One region of the Arcicella rosea genome, then DNA from elsewhere that is predicted to be linked to it. Evidence: riboswitches for the same ligand, from Rfam matches in the RefSeq annotation. Region 1 holds a riboswitch; each other region holds the start of a gene.
The links. Region 1 has a riboswitch for S-adenosylmethionine ahead of ABID42_RS18325 (hypothetical protein). Riboswitches for the same ligand answer to the same signal wherever they lie in the genome.
Positions count from the first base shown of each region.

Region 1 (3,189 bases):
TTTGGCAGGCTCGGTAATTGGTACTTTCAGTAGCCTTGTGGTTTATGTCTTAATCAACAGGATGTTAGAAAATAATCCGAAAGAGTGGCATAAACGGAAATTACTCAGTCAAAAAAAAATCCTGAACCAGTAATGATTCAGGATTTTCGATTAATGAATTGCTAAGTTTTTCTTTTCCAACTTCTTGAAAAAATCATACATTGGATTGACATCCAACTTCACAAATTTTTGCCAAAGTTTAATGGCTTTAGTAATTAATTGGCTTTCAATCAAAAAGCCATCGTGACCGTATAAAGAATCTAAGGCTTGAAAAGTAGCCCCAGGAATGTGTTTCGCTAAAAATGCTTGTTCATTAATTGGGAAAAGTGCGTCAGATTTAATTCCCATTACCAACGTTTTTGCTTTAATCTGTGAAAGTGCTTGAATTGCACCACCTCTGCCACGCCCCACATCTTGCGAATCCATCACTTGTGAAAGTACAAAATAAGAATAAGCATTAAAACGCTGCGCTAACTTTTCACCTTGATAACGCTGATAACTTGTTGCACGATGTACTTTGCCCAAAGGCTCGTCGTTTCTTGCTTGCGTTACGCCATAGGTTTCATAGTTTCTGTATGAAATCAAAGCAGTAGCACGAGCAGCCTTCATGCCTTCAATTCCAGCTTGTGGATTACTTTCTTTCCAAGTAGGGTCAACTTCAATCGACATCCTTTGTGATTCATTAAAAGCAATTCCCCAAGGTGAATGTTGAGCATTAGTCGCAATTAAAATCAGGTTTTCAATCAAATCAGGTTGAGAAATTGCCCATTCTACACATTGTTGTCCACCTAAAGAACCACCAATACAAGTTCTAATTCGATTAATTCCGAGATGTTCACGAAGTAAATCGAATGAATTCACAATATCTCTAATGGTAATAAATGGAAAAGTATGATAATAAGGTTCGCCAGTATTTGGATTGATAGAAAGCGGGCCAGTACTTCCATAATGCGAACCTAAAACATTCACACAAATGATAAATTGCTTATCTGGGTCGAAAAGTTTACCTCTTCCTACCAAACCTTGCCACCAATCTTCTACATCTTGACTACCCGTAAAGGCATGACAAACCCAAACTACATTAGAGCAGTCTTCGTTCATCTTACCCAAAGATTGATATGCTAGTTCAATTTCTGGTAAAACTCCTCCCGCTTCTAATGCGAAGGCTTTGTTATATTTAAAAAGATTATTCAATGGATAAAAAATGAGCACCAATACTCTTTTTGGGTGAAACCTTTATTTTAAGCAATCAAAAGCTCGTTATTTAATAATTGCTTTTCCAAGTCCTCGAAATTCTCTTCATATTCCCAATACATCAATCTACCATGCGGACCTGTAACTAAAATATATTTCTCAGAAATAGATTGAATACGCTCGATAGCGACAATTTTCACCATTTTCTGTGGCACAGTTACTTCTTCAACAATTTCCTTATTGCTGGCGTCGAAACCATGAACAATTAGATAATTGCCCGTTGTAAGTTTAATAAATTTTGACATAAAGCTGAAAAGTTTGGTCACGAAAAAATCATGACGATAAACGAAAATAAATCGTAAACCTGACGAATACTTTACAGCATGAAAAATGACTGGGAGAGTAATCGTAATTGGTTTATATTTCCTAAAAAAGCCCAATAATCAGCTATCTATTTTAGGTAGGAATTAGCACCTTGCCTTTACGAGCGGTAGGTTGCCAGAAGTTCATAGAGCCTATTCTCTCCCTTCTTCTTTATAAATCAATTACTCCGATGAGGCTGAAAACCTCGGAAGAAAATTGACTTGATGATGCAAAGTAAAACCTCAATGCTGGGAAATGCAAATTTTTTGATGATTCTCGTTGAAGATTCTTCTTTCAAAAGCTAAATTCAAAGCATTCATTAAGCTTTGATAGTTTGATTTATACAGATAATTTCCAAGCCAAAGTATAAATAAAGGAGTTTTTAAAATAACTTTGCTTATTCGTGACATTAAAATTGTACATTAACTTATAAAATGCGGGCGGCAAGCCGTTTTTCATCATTATGCCCCAATACGACTTTTTAGTTATCGGCTCAGGCATTGCAGGGCTTTCTTATACAGCAAAAATTGCTTCTTATTTTGAAGAAAAAGGTCAAGATGTTAAAATAGCGATTCTTACCAAAACTGTTGAAGAAGAAAGTAATACAAAATATGCACAAGGGGGTATTGCTACTGTTTGGAAAGATGATGATTCGTTTGAAAAACATATCAATGATACGATGGTGGCAGGTGATTTTATGTCTGATAAAAGAGCCGTTGAAATTGTTGTAACCGAAGCTCCTGAACGCTTAAAAGAACTGATTTCTTATGGCACTAATTTCGATAAAAAGAATGATGGTACTTATGATTTAGTGAAAGAAGGTGGACATTCTGACCAAAGAATTTTACATCATAAAGACTCAACAGGAAATGAAATTGAAAGAGCACTTTTAGAAAAAGTAAAGTCTTTCAAAAGTGTTGATTTCTTCACGCATTACTTTGCTATCGACTTAATTACGCAACACCATTTAGGCGAAAAAGTAACGAAAGATACGCCTGATAAAAAATGCTTCGGTGCTTATATCCTAAATACTTTTACCGGAAAAACTGAAACTTTTTTAGCCAAAACAACTCTTTTGGCTACTGGAGGAATCGGTCAGGTTTATCAAAGTACGACGAACCCAACGATTGCAACTGGCGATGGTATTGCTATGGCATATCGTGCAAAGGGTCTAGTTGAAGGAATGGAATTCATTCAGTTTCACCCTACTTCTTTGTATCAACCTGGCAAAAAACCTTCTTTTTTAATTTCTGAAGCTTTACGTGGGCATGGTGGTATTCTGAAAAATATTGATGAAACTACTTTCATGGAAAAATATGACGAACGTCTTTCGCTTGCACCTAGAGATATTGTCGCCAGAGCGATTGACTCTGAAATGAAAAAGAATGGAGTTGACCATGTTTACTTGGATACTCGTCATTTAGACAGTGAGGATTTCAAACATCATTTCCCAATGATTTATGAGTATTGTAAGGAAAATCTTGGTTTGGAAATTACCGAAAAAGATATGATTCCAGTGGTGCCAGCTCAGCATTATCTTTGTGGGGGAATCAAAGTAAATGAGTATTCGCAGACTAATATTAATTACTTATT
Region 1 covers NZ_JBEUMS010000015.1:82,198-85,386, forward strand. Annotated here, with positions in the region: gene ABID42_RS18315 (phosphatase PAP2 family protein) at 1-133, shown strand, start outside; gene ABID42_RS18320 (homoserine O-acetyltransferase family protein) at 151-1,251, opposite strand; gene ABID42_RS18325 (hypothetical protein) at 1,281-1,538, opposite strand; SAM riboswitch class I at 1,648-1,776, opposite strand; gene nadB (L-aspartate oxidase) at 2,060-3,189, shown strand, end outside.

Region 2 (3,189 bases), on a different contig from region 1:
GTCACAGAATTTCAAAAAAACTTAAGCTGGTTTAAGTAAGCATTTATGGTTTAAATTTAATTAATGTTTCATACTTTTTTTTCTTAATTCACTAAGATACTCAGGGGTAAATCCCAAGAAAGAAGCCAATATTTTCTGCGGAATGCGTTGAATAAATTGAGGATATTTACTACTAAACAACTGATAAAATGCTTCTTTGGAAAAAGTAAAAATGTGCTTCACTCTCAATAAAGAAGCCGCATAAGCTCTTTGATAGATTTTATTAAAATAGCGTTCCATTTGCGGAAAATCTTTCAGTAATTCTTCTAAAGTATCTCTATCAATCTCCATTACTTCCGTCGTTTCGATGGCTTGAATACTGAATTCAGCTGTTTTTCCACTATGAAAAGCTGTGAGGTCTGTCATCCACCAGCCTTCTATCGCAAACTGTATCGTTTGCTCAATCCCTTTATCATCACAAAAAAACAAACGTAAGCACCCTCTATCGACAAAATATAATGTTTTGCAAGATTGATTCTCTTGTAGCAAACAGGCTTTTTTTTCATAAACACGAGGCTTAAAATAAGTTAATATTTGAGTAATATCAGTCTCTGAGATTGAAATTTGTTGTGCTATATGCTTTCCTAAAAATGCTGACATTGGCTTATTACTTGTTTTTACAGAAAAATGAGATATTGGAAATGTTATAAAAATATTAGTAGTCTTGGAAAAGTAAAGATTTTCTTTCAAGATTATAAATACAAAATAAAGTATTTTATTGCTCTTCCAACTGGTGCAAGTACTCACACTTGCCATCATTATGATGCCTTGAATGACTCTAATTAAACCTTTTTCCTAGTCACAAATCTCCAAGAAAATTATTTTTTTGAGTTTTTTTACTCAAACACTTGTTTTTCTAAAATTAAATTAATTAACTTTGCCTATAGAATTAATAGATTTATAAAGAACGAAGCGAGAGACTAGGCTCAATGACCTTCTGGCAACCTGTTAGCCACCAACAAGGTGCCCCAACCTAATTCTAAGGATAAATCGTACATACAATCAATTTTTTTACGATGATGCTTGATTAAGCATTGATGGGAATTGCGTTTTTGCCATTTCACCTTCAATACTGTATCAATTAATAAGTATTTATTTATAGTGTAATCAAAATTACGATTGTATAATATACTTAATCTATAAGCTTAATAGAATAATAGAAACAACCGACTGAATCAAATGAAAACTAAAAACCAATTACTATCAATCGCTTATTTAGCTGTAGGCTCATTGACGTTCAACGCTGCAAATGCACAAAATAAATTTATCAAAGAAGGGGTTTGGCGTGGTGAATTTAAAGTGAATGAAGTACAAGTTCCTTTTAATTTCGAGGTAAAAGGAAAGGATGCTGAACACGCAACTTTCACTTTAATCAATGGCTCAAGAAGAGATGATTTTCATGTACAGCAAATTGCGAAAGATTCAGTATTTATCAAAATGAATACTTATGATGCTGCACTAGTCGCAAAAGTGAATGATGATGGAACGCTGTCGGGTGTGTACAAAAGTCTTGTCCCTAATTTCAAAGGAAATTTCCTTCCATTTGTAGCTGAATATGGTAAAACTTATCGTTTTGTAGAACCTGCAAAAGAGATTCAATCAAACCATAATTTATCAGGAAAATGGGCAATTAAAATACTTAGCAAAGAACCTGTAGCCGACCAAATCGCTGTTTTTGAGCAAAAAGGAAATAAACTCAAAGGCGTATTTCTGAAAGTAACGGGTGATACTCGTGAATTAGAAGGAATTGTTCAAGGCGATGAATTTACATTAACTGGTTTTTCTGGACCAAGTCCTTGGTTAATTCGTGGAAAAATAAATCCTGATAAAAGTATCACGGGAGAAGTCGGCTTAGGCATTTATAACAATGTAAAATTTGAAGGCGTAAAAGATAAAAAAGCAGAATTACCAGATCCTTACGCACTTACTTTCTTGAAAGAAGGCTATGAAAAACTTGATTTTACTTTGCCAGATTTGAACGGAAAACAAGTTTCATTAAGCGATGATAAATACAAAGGCAAAGTAGTAATTGTTGAAATAATTGGTACTTGGTGCCCGAACTGTACAGATCAAACACAGTTTTTATCGCCTTGGTATAAGGCCAACAAAACTCGTGGTGTTGAAGCAATCGCTGTTGGTTTTGAACAAAAAGACGATTTAGCTTATGCAAAATACACCTTAGGAAAACTAAAAGAAAAGTACGACATCCAATACGATATTTTATTTGGAGGTATTGCAGATAAAAAGGTTGCTTCAGAAAAATTTGTAGCCCTCAATAAAATGATAGCTTTCCCTACGACTATCATCATCGGCAGAGATGGAAAAGTAAAACAAATTCATACGGGTTATACGGGTGAAGTAACAGGGAAATACTTCAAACAATATGTTAAAAAATGGAACAAAGAATTAGATAAACTCATTGCAGAACCTGTTCCAAGTACAGAAGTAGCTTTAAAATAAAATCAATCTTCATTTAAATAATTTAATCATGAAAAAAATCACGCTTATCCTAACGAGTGTATTGGCTTTAGCAATTGGTGCAAAAGCAAACGACAAAAACAAAGGTAACGATACTGTTTATACAGTTGATAGCCAGTCAAGTAAACTTGTCTGGACAGGCAAGAAAGTAACAGGCGAACATACAGGAAATATTTCTTTGAGTACTGGAAGTTTAGTAACAGCCAACAATAAACTAAAAAGTGGCACTTTTGAAATTGACTTAACGTCGCTAACAGTAACCGATTTGACTGACAAAGATTATAATGCCAAATTGGTTGGACATTTAAAAGCAGACGATTTTTTTAGTGTAGAAAAATTCCCTAAAGCAAAATTTGTAACTACTTCTGTTGTATCGAAAGGAGGTGAGAATTATGAAATTTCAGGAAAACTTACCATCAAAGGCATTACTAATGAGGTGAAGTTTCCAGCTACTGTAAAAGTAGAAAAAAACAAAACGACGGCTCAAGCTAAAATTTTGGTTGACCGCACCAAGTATGATATTAAGTTTCGTTCAAAAAACTTTTTTGAAAACCTTGGCGACAAAGCCATCGACAATGATTTTGAGTTAGCCGTTAATTTGGTAGCTCAAACAGGAACAGCCGCAGCAAAAGCTACAGGTAAATAAGTATGCGATTCACTATTTTAAGGGCA
Region 2 covers NZ_JBEUMS010000005.1:187,143-190,331, forward strand. Annotated here, with positions in the region: gene ABID42_RS08410 (Crp/Fnr family transcriptional regulator) at 61-729, opposite strand; SAM riboswitch class I at 935-1,031, shown strand; gene ABID42_RS08415 (peroxiredoxin family protein) at 1,219-2,499, shown strand; gene ABID42_RS08420 (YceI family protein) at 2,528-3,163, shown strand.
Region 2: it holds a riboswitch for S-adenosylmethionine, as region 1 does, so the genes downstream of both, ABID42_RS08415 (peroxiredoxin family protein) here and ABID42_RS18325 (hypothetical protein) in region 1, are expected to answer to the same signal.

Region 3 (3,189 bases), on a different contig from region 1:
ACAATACCAGCCACATTTTCGGTTCCACCTCTTGTTCCTCTCTCTTGAGCACCGCCGTAAATATGTGGTTGAATTTTTCTGTATTTATTGATGTAAATAAACCCAACACCTTTAGGTCCATGAAATTTATGCGACGAACCAACGATATAATCTATATAAAGTTTTGTGACATCAAATCTATGTTTCCCAATAGTCTGTGTGGTATCACTATGAAAAATAGCATCGTATTTTTTACAGATTTCTCCAATTTTTTTAATGTCCGTCAGATTTCCAATTTCATTATTGCCGTGCATCAAACTCACGAGTGTTTGTTGATTATTTTTCAAAAGCCACTCAAATCGTTCTAAATCTATATTCCCTTTATTATCAAGTTTTACAAAATCTATCTCTAAATCATTATGCTGACTATACTGCCCTAATGTTTGTAAAACGGCTTTATGTTCTAATCTACTTGTGATAACATTTCTGATTTCATAAGTTTTAATAGCTCCAGAAATTGCCAAATTATTTGCCTCTGTAGCACCAGAAGTAAAAAAAATATCATTTTCAGAAGCATTTAAAAGCTTCGCAATTTTATGACGAGCCTCTTCTACAGCTTCTCTGGCTTTTCTTCCAATAGCGTGGCTAGATGATGGATTTCCGAAATGATTAGTCAAATACGGAATCATCGTATCTAAGACTTCCAAATCTAAGGAAGTCGTCGCAGCGTTATCACAATAAATCTCCATGGTGTTTTTTATGTTGTTTAGATTGTTGAAGGTTCAATTTTCAAGTCAATAGGTTTAAAAGGTTTTTTCCTTTCACTGTAATCTGTATTTATTGATGAAATGTAAATGAATGATATAAACTAAATTAACTAATTCCTAAAACTGAAATTTCTGTTCAAATGGGATGCAGACTCCTTTTTTATCATTACAGAATTGTCCTTTTATTCCCCCGAAAATATCTAAGGCATGTTCTACAATTCTTACTCTTGTTCTGAATTCAGCTTTGTCTTTAAAGTAGGTTACTTCAAATCCCCAGTTTTTATCTAGCTTTTTTAAGGGAGCAACTGGCGTAATTTTTCCGTCATATTCAAAAGAACCATTTTCTGCAAACCAAAAAGTAGTTGGTTGAGGACCTATATCCGCTTTGAAGTCATTAGAGTACAATGACCAACCTTTTTCTATATTCGCTGTAAAAATCAATTCTACTTCATCTCCTACTTTAAAATTAGGATTTGAATAAGTATATTTCCAATTAGCAATCTGATTTACTTGCTGGGCTTTTGCCGATACAAACGACAAAATTAATACAACGATAATAAATATACGTCTCATGATGTATTAGATTGTGGAATAGCAAGTGCTACTCCTTGATTAAACAAAATGTGTAATTTGATTTCTTCTGATTTATCATTAGAATAAGGTTGGGGCACCTTGTTGGTGGTAACAGGTTGCCAGAAGTTCGTTGAGCCTTATCTCTCCCTTCGTTCTTTATAAATCTATTTATTCGATAGACAAAGTTCTATTTTTATAATGAGTAATCCAAATATTTTAGGAATTTATTTCTTCAATTTTTCAAATTATATATCAAATTCCCATTTCGGTTAACGCTGCTTGCGCTTTGTTGTCAATAGAATTTTTATACTCATGTTTTTTATAGGCAATCGCTTTTTCGAAAGACATTCTTGCTTTTAATTTATCATTTTTTTGCTGATAAATATATCCTAATTGTAAAGAAGAACTCGCTCCAAAATGGCAATTCTGACCAGCACAAAGTGCCATAGCACGCTCAAAATAAGGAATTGCTTGATTCTGAGCATTTAATTTTTGTAAAATTCTGGCTTTTCTGAAATTGAAATTTGCTTTATCTAATTGTGCCGTAAAAGAGTTCTCATCAAGATTATCTAAAAATTCTAATGCTTCTGCATAATGTCCTCCTTCAAAAGCATAGTTCGCTTTCACAAGGTTTTTATTCGGATAAATCTTTGTTTTCTGAAATTGTTCGTAAAAATTTTGCGCTATAATATCTGTTTCAGAAAGCTTTTTCCCAACATTCGGAATTTTTGCCAAATGATTTAAAGCTTTATCTGGATTATTCGTTAGCCAGTTCGCCAAGAACAATTTAAAATTTACATCTTTCAAAAAACTATGTCCTCGGAAATTTTTCAAATAATTTTGATAATACTGAATAGCCTGTGGATAATTGCCTTTGTTGAATAAAATTTCAGCTTGATACAAATCGAAAATTGGCATGGCTAAATATCCTGAACCACTTGCTCTTGTCTGCAAAATTTTCTGTGCTATTTCACTTTTATTATCCCTCATTAAAATAGAAGTAGCCAAAAAACTAATCGCCAAATTATCAGGATTGTTGTTTACAAATTGTGTTATTTCTTGACGTTCATCATCATTCAAAGTCAGTACATTCGACTGTATAAACAATTGATAAAACTTGGCTTCTTTGCCTACAATTTTATCATTGATGGCAATATTCAATTCTTTCAAGCCTTGTTGAATGTTTCCTTTTAATCCCAAGAGTTTTGTAACCCAACGATAATTTTCAGGAACTGAACCAATCATAACATGAAAAACACCTAAATTCTTATAATTCGCAGTGAAATTGGGAAATTTCTTACGATTTTCTTCTAACAATTTATAGGCTGAAATCGCATCAAAACCTCCTTTGGTTTCGTGTCCTAATTTCATTTTTACCAAAGCCCAATGAAGTTTTATTTCTGCTTGAATGAATTTGTTATAAGGCGAATTTTCGTCTAAATCTTCAATTAAATCTAATCGCTTATCTTCATTTTCTGCCAAACGCTCATATTCTTTTTCATCTTCACTAGCAAAAAGTACAATCATGTCTGCAAAATCTTCCAACCAAATTCTGATACCATTATTGGTAGGTTCTTTCGCTAACAATTGTTTGGCATGTTGTACTTTTAATTTACATAATTCGCTATAGGCGTTTTGAAGATTGGGCGTAAATTCAAAATCATTCGCAAATGAATTATTTGAAAACCAGAAAAGTACGATTAAGATGAGGTTCCATTTTTTCATAATTTTAGCCTTTACTAATGAATAATCACTTTCGAAATAAATAAGTACAAATCGGGAATTATAGCCCACAAAGTCCTGAAACTTAAGAAAATCACGACCGAACCAACGATAAACATCAATGGTCGTCTTGGCACTTTATTGATTA
Region 3 covers NZ_JBEUMS010000002.1:337,798-340,986, forward strand. Annotated here, with positions in the region: gene ABID42_RS04545 (cysteine desulfurase family protein) at 1-728, opposite strand, end outside; gene ABID42_RS04550 (protein-disulfide reductase DsbD domain-containing protein) at 864-1,319, opposite strand; SAM riboswitch class I at 1,389-1,484, opposite strand; gene ABID42_RS04555 (tetratricopeptide repeat protein) at 1,572-3,044, opposite strand; gene ABID42_RS04560 (sulfite exporter TauE/SafE family protein) at 3,059-3,189, opposite strand, start outside.
Region 3: it holds a riboswitch for S-adenosylmethionine, as region 1 does, so the genes downstream of both, ABID42_RS04550 (protein-disulfide reductase DsbD domain-containing protein) here and ABID42_RS18325 (hypothetical protein) in region 1, are expected to answer to the same signal.